Regions from separate parts of the Cellulomonas sp. plas2 genome, predicted to be linked through region 3. Evidence: riboswitches for the same ligand, from Rfam matches in the RefSeq annotation. Region 3 holds a riboswitch; each other region holds the start of a gene.
The links. A riboswitch is a leader RNA that binds a small molecule or an ion and turns the genes downstream of it on or off. The one in region 3 is predicted to bind cyclic di-GMP.
Positions count from the first base shown of each region.

Region 1: it holds a riboswitch for cyclic di-GMP, as region 3 does, so the genes downstream of both, AC2TDM_RS13440 (PKD domain-containing protein) here and AC2TDM_RS07280 (BldC family transcriptional regulator) in region 3, are expected to answer to the same signal.
Region 2: it holds a riboswitch for cyclic di-GMP, as region 3 does, so the genes downstream of both, AC2TDM_RS11050 (FliA/WhiG family RNA polymerase sigma factor) here and AC2TDM_RS07280 (BldC family transcriptional regulator) in region 3, are expected to answer to the same signal.

Region 1 covers NZ_CM170155.1:3,012,335-3,016,858, reverse strand. The annotation lists gene AC2TDM_RS13445 (hypothetical protein) at 1-1,326, opposite strand, end outside; cyclic di-GMP riboswitch class I at 1,821-1,895, shown strand; gene AC2TDM_RS13440 (PKD domain-containing protein) at 1,911-4,106, shown strand; gene AC2TDM_RS13435 (hypothetical protein) at 4,393-4,524, shown strand, end outside.
Region 2 covers NZ_CM170155.1:2,462,938-2,467,461, reverse strand. The annotation lists gene dprA (DNA-processing protein DprA) at 1-1,040, shown strand, start outside; gene AC2TDM_RS11055 (tyrosine recombinase XerC) at 1,146-2,078, shown strand; cyclic di-GMP riboswitch class I at 2,179-2,253, shown strand; gene AC2TDM_RS11050 (FliA/WhiG family RNA polymerase sigma factor) at 2,269-3,195, shown strand; gene AC2TDM_RS11045 (peptidoglycan DD-metalloendopeptidase family protein) at 3,286-3,849, opposite strand; gene rpsB (30S ribosomal protein S2) at 4,245-4,524, shown strand, end outside.
Region 3 covers NZ_CM170155.1:1,642,139-1,646,662, reverse strand. The annotation lists gene AC2TDM_RS07305 (beta-ketoacyl-[acyl-carrier-protein] synthase family protein) at 1-438, shown strand, start outside; gene AC2TDM_RS07300 (cupredoxin domain-containing protein) at 578-979, shown strand; gene AC2TDM_RS07295 (hypothetical protein) at 993-1,454, shown strand; gene AC2TDM_RS07290 (DUF3145 domain-containing protein) at 1,507-2,007, opposite strand; gene def (peptide deformylase) at 2,139-2,627, opposite strand; gene AC2TDM_RS07280 (BldC family transcriptional regulator) at 2,710-2,940, opposite strand; cyclic di-GMP riboswitch class I at 2,957-3,031, opposite strand; gene AC2TDM_RS07275 (hypothetical protein) at 3,363-3,878, shown strand; tRNA gene AC2TDM_RS07270 (tRNA-Ile) at 3,941-4,014, opposite strand; gene AC2TDM_RS07265 (methyl-accepting chemotaxis protein) at 4,151-4,524, shown strand, end outside.

The DNA.
Region 1 (4,524 bases), 1.4 Mb from region 3:
CCCGGACGCGCGGGAGCCGTCCTTCATGCCGTCGCCGGTCAGGTCGGTCTTGACCACCCGGGTCGTGGTCCAGCTCGTCGCGCCGACCTTGGTCATCTTGTAGAACTCCCAGGCCGTACGGCCGTCGGGCTCGATGATCCCCACGTGCTTGTCCGTGCCGTAGGTGGCGGTGGTGCCGGACGGGATGCGCACCTTGTGCACGTCGCCGGTCTTCGTGTTCGTGACCGTGGCGACCGGGTCGCTGCTGCGGGCCTGGAAGACGGCGATCGACCAACGGGTGGAGTTCACCACCGGCGTGCCGGACAGGAAGGTCCGCGTGCGCGTGTCCCAGGTCTGCTCGAAGCGCGCACCCGAGCCGACGGCCGTGTTCCAGACCGCCGACGACGCGAAGGGGTGCTCTGCCGGGTCACGCAGCTCCCCGGGCGCAGGCGCCGGGGCCGGGGCCGGGGCGGGAGCGGGCACCGGTGCGGGCGCCGGTGCCGGTGCCGGTGCGGGGGCCGGTGCGGGGGCCGGGGCCTCGCCCGCCGGGGACGCCGCGTCCGCGTCGAAGTCGTCGTAGGTCACGGTGACGTCCCCGTCGGCCTTCGACACGTACGTGCTGAGGCCGACCTCGCCCGCCGTCTGCAGGCCGGGGGTCCCGTCGGTCGTCTCGACCTGCCAGCCGTCCGGCTCGGCGCTGCCCGCGGGCCAGGCCTTCGCGCGCAGGGTCGTCGGTGAGGTGCCGGTCACCGCGAGCCGCACCTCGTAGTTCGCGTCCGGCGCGTAGTCCGCGTCGAGCGGGGCGCTCGCGAGCGTCGTGCCGGCCTGTGCCAGGCGCAGCTCGAGCGCGCCCTCCCACGTCACGACGAGACGGGCGCGGTAGTCGCCGGCGCCGGGGACCGCGCGGCCCAGGACCGAGGCGTAGACGGCGGGACCTGCGCCGGCCGCACGGTTCGTCCGGACGGTGGCCCGGGTGTCCGTGGCCGTCCGCGACACGTCGTGCAGGAGCGAGGCGGCCGTGACGCCGCTGCCGACCGTGTGGCGACCGGCACCACCGGTGACGTAGTACCAGGCGCCGCTCTCGTCGTCGCTCCAGGTCCCTCCCTGCTGGGCGGGGCCCCAGCCGTCGCCCAGCTCCCGGGAGAAGGCGTCCTGCGCCACCGCCTCGGTGTCGGCGGCGACGGCGGAGGACGCGGCGGCCGTCGTGGCGCCGGTGGCGAGCAGGACGGCCGCGAGGGACAGCCCGCCGGCGCGGACGGTCGCCGGTCGTCGGGAGGACCGTCCATCGGCAGGACCGGACGGGACGGAGGCGACGGAACGGTTCGTCGTGGGGAGGCCGAAGGGCACGAGCAACTCCTCGAGCGGCGCAGCGGTGCGCGCCGGAGACGGGGCAGGGTCATGGTGGTGCCGCCGCCGGGGCGGGGCGGGTCGACCGTACGGGGGCTCCGGCGCGCCGAGAACCCCGCCGTGCCACCGGGCGCACCGGCGGTCAGCGGGTGAAAGTCGGCCCCGGGGCACGCCGGAACGGGTCCGTGGTGCTATACGCGGCGGCCGCGGTCGAGGGCTCGGCCGGTGTGTCACCCCTGCTCACGCCCCGAGGTCGTCGTCGCGCGCCCTCGACCACCGCTCCACGCGTGCCCGAGGGCGCTCTCGGGCACCCGCACCCCCGGCCGTGACCTTCCTGTGACCCAACACACGCGGGTCGCGGCGGCTGGAGTCCAGCATGTGGACGCCTCAGCAGGGTCGCCGCCGGCCGCCGTGGACCCGAGGAACCCCCGGACGAGTGACGGGCCGTGGGTGAAGTCCGCCGCTGCCGCTGCCGAAGGAGACGGGGAGCCACCACACGACAACGGCAAACCCGTCGCGAGGCGGGGACGCAAAGCCGAGGGACCCCCGTGGTCAGCCTGGCTACCGAACGAGATGGAGCACCGGTGATCCGCACCCGACCGTCCTCGACCGCGCCCGCGGGCACCCCCGCCCGGCACCCGGTCAGCCTCATCGGCACCACGACGCTCGCGCTGGCGCTCGTCGCCGGCGCCGTCGCCCCCGTCCACGCCGCCGCACCCGTCCCCGCAGCGTCGGTGCTGCCGGCGGCCACGACGCCCGTGACGCTGGTGGTCGACAGCTTCGCCCGCACCCTCACCGGTGGCTGGGGCTCCGCGACGACCGGTGGCTCGTGGGTGAGCTGCGGCGGTGACGTCGCCTACGCGGTGTCCGGCGGGACGGGCCGGCAGACGGTCCGCCCCGGCGCCACGGCGGCCTCCGTCCTGGGCAGCGCCGCAGCCGTGACGGACGCCGACACGCGTGTGACGGTGGCGCTCGACCGTCCTGCCGGGTCCGGGCCCGCCGCGTACGCCTCGGTGCTGGGGCGCAGCGTCGCCGGTGCCGGCGACTACCGCGCCCGGGTCGTCGTCACCTGGTCCGGCGCGCTGCAGCTGCAGCTCAGCCGGTCGGCGACGGCGCTGCGCACGGTCGACGTGCCCGGTGTCGCCTACGCCCCCGGGGCGAAGCTCGTGGTGCGGCTGCAGGTGACCGGCACCGCGCCGACCACCCTGCGCGCGAAGGTGTGGGCGGCGGGCTCGGCCGAGCCGGGCGCGTGGACCGTGACGGCGCAGGACGCGACGGCAGGGCTGCAGACCGCCGGCCGGGTGGGCCTGAGCACCTACGTGGCCGGGTCCTCGGCCAAGGAGCTCGTGGCGAGCTGGTCCGGGCTGACGTCCGCGTCGGTCGTCGCGCCCAACGTGGCGCCGACCGCCGCCTTCACGCCGTCGGTGCGCGACCTGGCCGTGGCGGTCGACGGCAGCGCGTCCGCCGACGTCGACGGGACGATCTCGAGCTGGTCCTGGTCCTTCGGCGACGGCGCCACCTCGACCGGCCCGACGGGGACGCACACCTATGCCACCGGCGGCACGTACCCGGTGACCCTCACCGTCGTGGACGACGACGGGGCCACCGCGCAGGTGCGCCGCGACGTCGTCGTGGTCGCACCCAACGTCGCCCCCACGGCCTCCTTCACCGCGGTCGCCAAGGACCTCGGCGTCACCCTCGACGCCGGCGGTTCGCGCGACGCCGACGGGTCCCTCGCCTCCTACGCCTGGACCTTCGGCGACGGGTCGACCGGCACCGGTGCGACCCCGCAGCACGCCTACGCGTCCGCCGGGACCTACACCGTCGGCCTGACGGTGACCGACGACCGCGGGGCCACCGCCCGCGCGACCCGCACCGTCACGGTGACCAAGCCGGCCGGGACGCGCGTCGCGGCGCTGCAGCCCTTCGCGAGCACGGCCTTCTGGAACACCTCCATCGGCTCCGGCGCGGTCTTCGAGTCCGCCGCGGACACGCGGACCCGCATGTTCCTGTCGGGCACGCCGGTCATCAACTCCACGCGCTGGTCGATCGCCGTGTTCCGTGCGAAGGCGACGGACCCGCTCGCGACCGTCACGAACCTCAAGGACGGCAAGGTCTACCAGGTCCGGATCCCGGCTGGCACCGCGCCCACCTACGGCACCGACAAGCACGTCGGCGTCATCGACCCCGACGGGCTGTGGGGCTGGGAGTTCTACAAGATGACGCAGACCGGTCCCCTGACGTGGACCACGACGCGGGTCGTGCGCACGGATCTGACCGGCGACGGCATGAAGGACGGGTCCCGGGCCTCGAGCATCTCCTTCTACGGCGGGCTCATCCGCAAGGAGGAGCTGCGCTCCCTGTCGATCCGGCACACGCTCGCCGTCGGCATCCCCAACGAGATGCTGAAGATGGGTCCGGTGTGGCCGGCTCGCACGCAGGACGGCGACGCGTCGCTGTACTACAGCGGCCAGATCCCCATGGGGACGATGCTCGCGATCCCCGGGACGGTGGACGTCACGAAGCTCGGGCTGACGCCCGAGGGCCTGGCGCTGGCGCGTGCGCTGCAGGACTACGGCGCCCACGTGCTCATCCGGTCCTCGACGATCGCGCTCTACGGCGAGGCGGCGGTCGACCCGGCGCAGGCCGCGAACCTCAGCACGGACTGGCGCAAGCTGTACCCGCTCATGCGCGTGCTGACGAACAACACCGCCGACGACGTCTCCGGCGGGGGGACGCGCCGGGTCGCGCCGCTGCCGGACCTCGACCTCACGCCCTGACGACGTCCTGACCCACCCACCCGTGCCGTTCGCGCGGCGCCGGCCCCGCGGCCGGTCGGGTGACGACCACGCCCGTGCCGGCGGCCCCCGAGGGGTCGCCGGTACGGGCGTTCCCGCTCCCGGGTGATATCGCGCACGGCGACGGGTGAAGTGCGTCCACAGCCCCGGGAGACGCGCAGGACCCGCGACTACTGTGTCCGAAATGCCGCTGAGGAGCGGTGCGAGCGGAACGTACCGCTGCACACCTCAGCCGGGCAAGGACCAGACCAGGGAACGGAGGCGTGTCGTGCGCTCGTCGATCACACGCCAGCGCGCCGTCCTCCTGGTGGCCGGCCTCCTGCTCGTCGCCGGGGTCGTGCTCGTGGCCGTGCTCGCCGGCCGCGGCGGCGGGCCCGTCGCCGCTCCCACCGGCGGCACC
Region 2 (4,524 bases), 820 kb from region 3:
GCCTCGTCGAGCCCCTCGGGGAGGACGACCGGCGCGGCGCACGGCGCGCCCTGGCGCGGTGGGCGGTCCGCCTGCCCGGCCTCGCGCCCGACGGTGGTCTCCGGGACCACCTCACAGCCGGCGGGCGCCTCGTGGTCCCCGGTGACGAGGACTGGCCGCCCGGGCTCGACGACCTGCGGGAGACCGCACCCCCGGCGCTCTGGGTGCGCGGCACGCTGCCGGCGGCCGGGCGGCGGGCCGTCGCGCTGGTCGGCGCCCGCGCCGCCACCCCGTACGGCGAGCACGTGGCGAGCCGGCTGGCCGGCGACCTCGCGCGGGCCGGCCTCGTCGTCGTCTCCGGCGGCGCGTACGGCATCGACGCGGCGGCGCACCGGGGAGCGCTGGCCGCCGGCGGCACGACGCTCGTCGTCGTCGCCGGCGGGGTCGACCGCCCGTACCCGGCCGGGAACGCGCGGCTGCTCGCGGCGGCCGTCGAGCAGGGCGGGGCCGTCCTCGCGGAGGTGCCGCCCGGCGCGCTGCCGACCCGCACACGGTTCCTGCAGCGCAACCGGCTCATCGCGGCCATCGCCGGCGCGACCGTCGTGGTCGAGGCGGCGTGGCGGTCCGGGGCCCTCAGCACCGCACGCCACGCGGCTGGCCTCCTGCGGCCCGTCGGCGCGGTTCCCGGACCGGTCACGTCGGCGGCGTCGGCGGGCTGCCACCGCATCGTCCGGGAGGAGGCGGCCACGCTCGTGACGGACGCCGACGACGTGCGCGAGCTCGTCGAGCCCGTCGGTACCGTGGACGCGCCGGACGCACCGCCGGACACCGGCGCGCCCCTCACGGGTGCCCCCGCGACGACCAGGGGGCCGGAGGACGTGGACCCCGTCGCCGCCCGGGTGCACGACGCGCTGCCCCGTCGGGTGGCGCGCCCGGACGGCGACGTCGCCGCTGCGGCCGGTGTCACGCTACGGGAGGCGCAGGACGCGCTGGCGGTCCTCGAGCTCGGCGGCTGGGCGCAGCGGACCGCCACCGGGTGGCGCGCGGCCGTCCCGACGTGACGCGCCGTCAGGGCGGGTCGTCTCGGGTCGCGCGGGCGGGGGAGCTGACGTGGCCCGTCCGCGCGCCTCCGTGGTGGGGCGGGGGAGGCGGTCCACAGTGACCCCGTGTCCGACGTCCCCCTGCTGCCGGGCGACCCCGCGCGCGCGCGCCTGCTGGCGGACCTGGCCGAGCACCTCGGCGCCGAGCGGGGCCTGGCACGCCACACCGTGCGCGCCTACCGGGCGGACGTCGACCACCTGCTGTCCCATGCGTTCCGTCGCGGGAGCGCCACGCTGGCCGACGTGGACCTCGCGGTGCTGCGCTCGTGGCTCGCCGCCATGGCGGCGGCGCACCTCAGCCGGGGCACGCTCGCCCGGCGGACGGCGGCGGCGCGCACCTTCTTCGCCTGGGCGCAGCGCACGGGCCGCGTCGCCGTCGACCCCGCCGCCCGCCTGGCCAGCGCCCGGCCCCGCGTGACGCTGCCCACCGTGCTGCCGGCCGCGCAGGTGGCCGCGCTGGTCGACGGCGCGCGCGACCGGGCGGCGGGCGACGACCCCCTCGCCCTGCGGGACTGGGTCGCCCTCGAGCTGCTCTACGGCACCGGGGTCCGCGTGGGGGAGCTGTGCGCGGCCGACGTCGACGACGCCGACCTCGTGGGACGGCTCCTGCGGGTCGTCGGCAAGGGTGACAAGGAGCGGGTCGTGCCGTTCGGCAGGCCTGCCGCCGTGGCGCTCGAGCGGTGGCTCTCGCGCGGCCGGCCCCACCTGGCCGTCGCGGGCTCGCCACCGGCGCTGCTCCTGGGGACGCGGGGCGGGCGCGTGGACCAGCGGCGCATCCGGGCCGTCGTGCACGCGGCCGCCGCCGGTGCCGCCGTCCCCGACGTGGCCCCGCACGCCCTGCGGCACGCGGCGGCCACCCACCTGCTCGAGGGGGGCTCGGACCTGCGGTCGGTGCAGGAGGTCCTCGGTCACGCGTCGCTGGCGACCACGCAGCGGTACACGCACGTGTCCGCCGAGCGCCTGAGGGCCGCCTATCGGCTCGCGCACCCGCGGGCTTGAGCCGCGTCATCCCAGGTGCACCGCCCGGCGCGGGTGAAACCACCGTTCGGTGGGGACAGACCATTGCTCCTGGCTGTGCGGTCGCCTAGAGTCCTCACTGTCAGCGAAACGGCAAACCCTCCGCGAGGGGGGGACGCAAAGCCACGGGACCCTTGAGGTCAGCCGGGCCACCGAACAGACAGGATCGATCATGCCGCAGCCCGGTTCCCTCCTGACCGTGTCCGCCCCGGTCGGGATGTCCCGTGAGACCGCCGCTCTCTCCGTCGCCGCCCGCGTGGCGCCCGCGGTGACCGCGCCGGCCGGCGTCATCCCCGCCCAGCGCACCCCGGCCGAGCTGCCGACGCCCGACGCCCCGCGCTCGGAGGTCGACACGCTCTGGGCGACGTTCAAGGAGACGGGCTGCCGCCGCTCCCGCGAGCAGCTGATCCTCCACTACGCGCCGCTGGTCCAGTCCGTGGCCGGGCGCCTCGGCATGCGGCTGCCGAGCAGCGTCGAGCAGTCCGACCTCGTCTCCTACGGCATGTTCGGCCTCATCGACGCGATCGAGAAGTACGAGACGGACCGCGCCGTGAAGTTCGAGTCGTACGCCGCCGCCCGCATCCGCGGCGCGATCATCGACGAGCTCCGCTCGCTCGACTGGGTCCCGCGGTCCGTCCGCTCGAAGGCGCGCACGCTCGACCGCGCCGTGGCCGACCTCGAGGCGCGCCTGCACCGCACGCCGACGCTGCCCGAGATCGCCGCCGAGCTCGAGCTCCCCGTCGCCGAGGTCCGCGCGACCTACAGCCAGCTCGCCACGACGAACGTGGCCGCGCTCGACGAGCTGCTCGGCGGCGAGGACGGCTCCTCGGCCGCCTCGCTGGGCGACGCCCTGCGCGACGCGCGGGCGGAGGACCCGGCCGGCTCGGTCGAGCAGCAGGAGCAGGCCTTCCTGCTGTCGCGGGCCGTCGAGCAGCTCAGCGAGCGCGAGCGCCTCGTCGTGGTCCTGTACTACTTCGAGGGCCGGACCCTCGCCGAGATCGGCCGCGTCCTCGGCGTGACCGAGTCGCGGATCTCGCAGATGCACACCGCCGCCATCGGCCGGCTGCGCACGCGGCTGACGGACGCCGAGGCGGCCTGACCCGCGACCGGTAGTGGGTCGGCGCACGGATCGGCGCACGGTTCGGCGAACGGATCGACGCCGCCCGCACCGACGGGCCGTGCCGGGCGCTCACCAGGGCAGCAGGACCACCCGCGGCAGCCGTCCCACGAGGGCGCCGGGGTCGAGGTAGCGGTCGCCCTCGCGCACGCCCCAGTGCACGCACCGGTCCGCGCAGTGCGAGGCGCCGGCGGTCGTGACCGTACCCGCCACCGTGCCCACCTCGTCCCCGACCTCCACCACGGTCCCGACCGGGACCGTCGCCGTGACGGGCTCCAGCGTGCTGCGCAGGCCGCCGTCGTGCCGCACCACCACGACCGCGCGCCCCGCGACGACACCCGCGAAGCCGACCGTGCCGGTCGCGGGAGCGCGCACCACCGTGCCGGGGTCCGCGCGCACGTCCAGGCCCCGGTGCCCGGCGGCCCACGGCTGCGGCGGGCGCACGAAGGGCGCCAGGACCGCCGACGCCACCGGCAGCCGCCAGCCCTCGGCGGCCGACGCGGTCGTGGCCGGCGCCGCGACGGTCGTCGTCGAGCTCCCTCCGTAGGCCGGTGCCGCGAGCAGCGGCAGGGCCACGCCGGCGACGAGGAGCGCGGCCATCAGCAGGGGGGTGGCGGGGGAGCGGCGGGGAACCATGGCCGGCACCGTGCCTGGCCGCAGGCATCGCAGCAGCGCGCCCCCGCCGGGGCCGTGGGCGAGCACCGCACGACCGGGGCTGGGGACGGATCGGCGACGGGGCCGGTACGGGCACGGCCTGGCGTCCGGTACCCTGGTGACGCGACCGGCCCTCGCCGGTCGACTTCGCACGCCGTCATCCGGTCGCCGTCACCGTCGGGCCCTGCCCGACCACGCGGTCCGGAACCGGTGCAGGCAACGGTCCGGGTCCGCCCGGCGCCTGCCCGGCTCGGCGTCAGGGGCCCCGGCCGTCCGGTCGGGCCGACAACCGAGACCGCAGGTCCCGTGCGCGCGACGCGTGCGGGCTCCTGCACGAGTGCGCGTGCCCCGACGGGCGCGCGACGGAAGGACGTGCCATGGCCGTCGTGACCATGCGCCAGCTGCTCGAGAGCGGTGTCCACTTCGGGCACCAGACCCGCCGCTGGAACCCCAAGATGAAGCGCTTCATCTTCACCGAGCGCAACGGCATCTACATCGTCGACCTGCAGCAGTCGCTCACCTACATCGACCGGGCCTACGACTTCGTCTCCCAGACGGTCGCGCACGGCGGGTCGATCCTCTTCGTCGGGACGAAGAAGCAGGCGCAGGAGCCCGTGGCCGAGCAGGCCGCGCGCGTGGGCATGCCCTACGTCAACC
Region 3 (4,524 bases):
ATCACCTCCCCCGAGCCGTCCGGGGACGGGCAGGTCCGCGCGATGCGCGCGGCGCTGGCCGAGTCGGGCGTCGCCGCCGCGGACGTGCGGCACGTCAACGCCCACGCGACGTCCACGGTGGTCGGCGACCTCATCGAGGCCCGCTCGATCCGCGGCGTGCTGGGCGACGACGCCGACCACGTCGCCCTGTCCGCGACGAAGTCCATGACCGGGCACCTGCTGGGTGGCGCCGGCGCCCTCGAGACGATCTTCACCGTGCTGGCGCTGCACCACCGCCTGGCGCCCCCGACGATCAACGTCGAGGACCCGGACCCCGAGCTCGTCCTCGACCTCGTGCGGGACACGCCGCGGCCGCTCGGCGACGGCGACCTGGCGGCGGTGAACAACTCCTTCGGCTTCGGCGGCCACAACGTCGCCCTCGTCGTCACGACCGTCTGACGCCCGTCCTCCCGTCCGCGAACGGCGCGGACGTGGCCGCGGCCTGAGAGCCGAGGGCGCGCCCGTGCCCGCCCGGTGCTTGCGGGCGAGGCCTCGTGTCAGCAATGGTTGTTCCCTCAACAGATCGGAGGGTGCTCCCATGAGGAGGAGGTCCCTGCTGGCCGGTGCCGCCGTGGTGCTGCTCGTCACTGCCGCCTGCGGTGGTGCCGAGGAGGAGGCCGCAGGCACCCCGGGGCCCGCGGTGGAGGGCACGGTGCTCGTCGCCACCCTCGGGACCGCAGAGGACCCGGACGCCTTCGAGATCCTGCTCACCGACGAGGCGGGCACCGAGGTGACCACGCTCCCGGCCGGCGAGTACACCGTCCGGGTCGAGGACGCCACGACGATCCACAACTTCCACCTGACGGGCGCCGGCGTCGACGAGACGACGTCCGTCGAGGGCACCGAGGACACGACCTGGCAGGTGACCTTAGAGCCGGGCGAGTACACGTACACGTGCGACCCGCACCCGCCGATGACCAAGACGTTCACGGTCTCCTGAGGGCGGGGTCGCGGTGCGCGAGAGGGGCCGCGGGGGCGCGCCCGGCCGTGCCGGCGGGCGGCCGCCGGGCGCGCGGACGGGGGTGGTCCTACGCGTCCTTGGCGCCCTGGCCCTCGGGGTCTCGGGCTGGGTGCACCTCCGCATCGCGCTCGACCGGCCACCGCTGACGGCCGACGGCGCGCTCACGCTCAGCGGGCTGTTCGCGGCCCAGGCGGCGGTCTGCGCGGTCGTCGTGCTGGCCGTCCTGGGCCGCGGCAGCCGGGCCGCGTGGACGGCGTTCCTCGTCGTGGCGGCCGCGTCGGTCGTCGCCCTCGTCGCGAGCGTCTACGTGCGGGTGCCCGCCATCGGCCCGCTGCCCGCGATGTACGAGCCGCTCTGGTACGGCGACAAGTACGTCGCCGCGGGCTCCGCGGCCGTCGCCGTGGTCGTCGCCCTCGCGGCGCTGGCCGCCCGGGGCCGCCCGCGACGCCGCTGAGCGACCGAGCGGCTCGGAGCCCCCGCTCAGCGCGGCGGCTCGGCGCGCCCGCTCAGCCCACGCGGTGCAGCCAGCGGACGGGGGCGCCGGCGCCGGCGTAACGGAAGGGCTCGAGCTCGTCGTCCCACGCCTGGCCGAGCGCCAGGTCGAGCTCGGCGCGCAGCCGCTGCGGGTCGGCCGCGTGCTCGAGCGCCGCACGCACCCGGTCCTCGGGCACGACGACGTTGCCGTGCACGTCCGTGGCGGCGTGGAAGATGCCGAGCTCCGGCGTGTGGCTCCAGCGCGACCCGTCGGCGCCGGGGCTGGGCTCCTCGGTCACCTCGTAGCGCAGGTGCGCCCAGCCGCGCAGCGCGGACGTCAGGCGCGCCCCGGTGCCTTGCGGGCCCTGCCACGAGAGCTCGCTGCGGTGCAGACCGGGGCCCGCCGGCTGCGGGGTCCAGTCCAGCGCGACGCGCACGCCCAGCACGTTGCCGGCCGCCCACTCGACGTGGGGGCACAGCGCGCGGGGCGCGGAGTGCACGAAAAGAACACCGCGCGTGATCGAGCCTGCCATGCCGTCCTCCTGTCGGTCCGAGATGCGTCTTCCCCAACGACCTCGGTACGACGGGCCGGGACGGCGTGCCCGGCGGTGGCGCGCGGTGCGCCGGGGACAGGATGCACGACCCCGGCCCCCGCGCGCCACCCCTACAGCTGGTCGCGCAGCGCGCGCATGGCCTTTTTGCGGACGGACCGCTCGAGCCGGTCGAGGTAGAGCTTCCCGTCGAGGTGGTCCACCTCGTGCTGCAGGCACCGGGCCATCAGCTCGGTGCCCTCGACGACGACCGGCCGACCGTCGAGGTCCGTGCCCTCGACCCGGGCGTACCAGGCCCGGTGGGTCGGGTACCACAGGCCGGGCACCGAGAGGCAGCCCTCCTCGCCGTCCTGGTACTCGTCCCCGCTCAGCTCGACGATCGTCGGGTTGAGGACGTACCCGACCTCGTCGTCGATGTTCCAGGAGAACGCGCGCAGCGAGACGCCGATCTGGTTGGCCGCCAGCCCCGCGCGTCCCTCGGTGTCGACGGTCTCGAGCAGGTCCTCGACCAGGGCTCGGACCCGCTCGTCGACCTCGCGGATCGGCTCGCAGGGGGTGCGGAGCACGGGGTCGGGGACGACACGGATGTCACGCATGGCCATGCCCCGATCCTCCCACGCGCGGACCCGCACGCCGGCGTCGTGGCCGGCGGGCGGGTGCGCGGCGAGCTCGGGTTCCCGGGGCTCAGTCGGCGGAGGCGGCCTGCTGCGGGACGCCCTGGAGGAGCTGGCGGATCTCCGCCTCGTGGAACCGGCGGTGGCCGCCGAGGGTGCGGACCGCGGAGATCTTGCCGGCCTGGGCCCAGCGCGTGACCGTCTTGGGGTCCACGCGGAAGAGGCTGGCGACCTCGCCCGGCGTGAGGAGCGCGCCCTGGGCGGCCTGGAGCTCGGCGAGGGACGTGGTGGCGGTGCTCATGGGAGCTCTCCTGTCGTTCGGCGGCTCGGCTGACCCGTGGGGCCCCGTGGCTCTGCGTCCCCACCTCGCGGTGGGTTTGCCCTTGTCGCTGACGGCACGAACTATGCCGGAAAGGCGGACATCGCGGCAAGATCCCCCGCCCCGGACGGAAGCGGACGCAACCCCCCGCGGCTGGGCCGTCCGGGTGACCGGTCGAGGGTCGCACGCCTCTCACCGGCGCGGACGTGGCAGGCGCCGGTCGTGTCGACCACCCGTGGTATCACCCGCTGCGGTGGTGTCTCCTCCCCCTCGAGCGGGGCCGACCGGACGAGAGCGGGGTCCACCGGGCACGTGGTCCCGCCGCAAGTGTCAAGGACGGCAGGCCCCCGACCGATGAGGTGACATGCCGCACGGATGCGGCGTGAGAGAGGGGGACGGTCACCATGACGACGACCCTGCACGAGGACGGGTACCGGCGGAGCACGCCGCACCCCGCCGAGGTCGAGCACCGGCCCTGCGCGGGCGCACCCGGCCGCGAGGACCACGAGCCCGTGCTGGACGCGGGCGGCATGACGCTCGACTGGGGCGTCGTCCACGAGGAGGTCGACCTCCGCACGGGCGCGGTGCGCACGGGCGAGTGCTGGGGCCTGGGCAGCGAGCACCACGCCCGGGCCCTGGCCGAGCACATCAACACCGCGTCTCCGGGGCCCGACGAGCAGCTCACCGGCTCCGCGGACGAGCACGGTCGGCGACGGCCGCACGGGCACGCGGCCGTCGAGCGTCGGCACGCGCGCGTCGCGCACCGGTGGGTGGGCGCCGCCGCGGAGGGCACCACGCCCGCCCGACCGGCGCACTGGGACCTCATCGAGACCCTCGTCCTCCAGGTGGCGCGGGCCACGGGCATGCCGGAGAACGCGGTCCGCCTCGGCCTGGGCCTGCCGCTGCCCGACGTCTCCTGAGGGGCGTCGCCGCCGCCCTGCACGGCGCGGGGCCGACTCCCCCGCCACCGCCGGGCGATCGGTGGGGCAGGTGGGGCTTGAACCCACGACCCACGGATTATGAGTCCGCTGCTCTGACCGGCTGAGCTACTGCCCCGTTCGGGTCACGGACGCTACCAGCCGGGGGCGACCGCTCACCGCGCGGCACCCGCTGCCGAACGACAGGACGAGTCGCACGAGCACCCGTGCGCATCAGCCGCCCCCGGTCTGCCGCCCTCGCGCACAGGAGCACCATGAGCCGCACCACCACCGTCACCTCCGGGACGCCCCGCCGCCGCCCGTTCGCGGACCTGTCCGTCCGCTCCAAGCTGCTCGGCCTCGTCGGCGTGTTCTGCGCCGCCGGGCTCGGTCTCGGCACGGCCGCCTACGCCGCGCTGGGCACGGTCTCCGGGCAGACGCAGGACCTGGCGCAGGTGCAGACCGACGTCCTGAGGCCGACGCAGACCATCCACCAGAACCAGCTCAAGTCCCGCATGATCGTCGCGCAGCTCGCCGCGGTGGCCAGCCCGGACGAGGTCGAGCACTGGCAGGCCGAGCTCGTCGAGAACGACGCCGAGCTCGACGCGGCGATCGCCGACGTGCAGACCTTCGTCGACACGACGGCGCC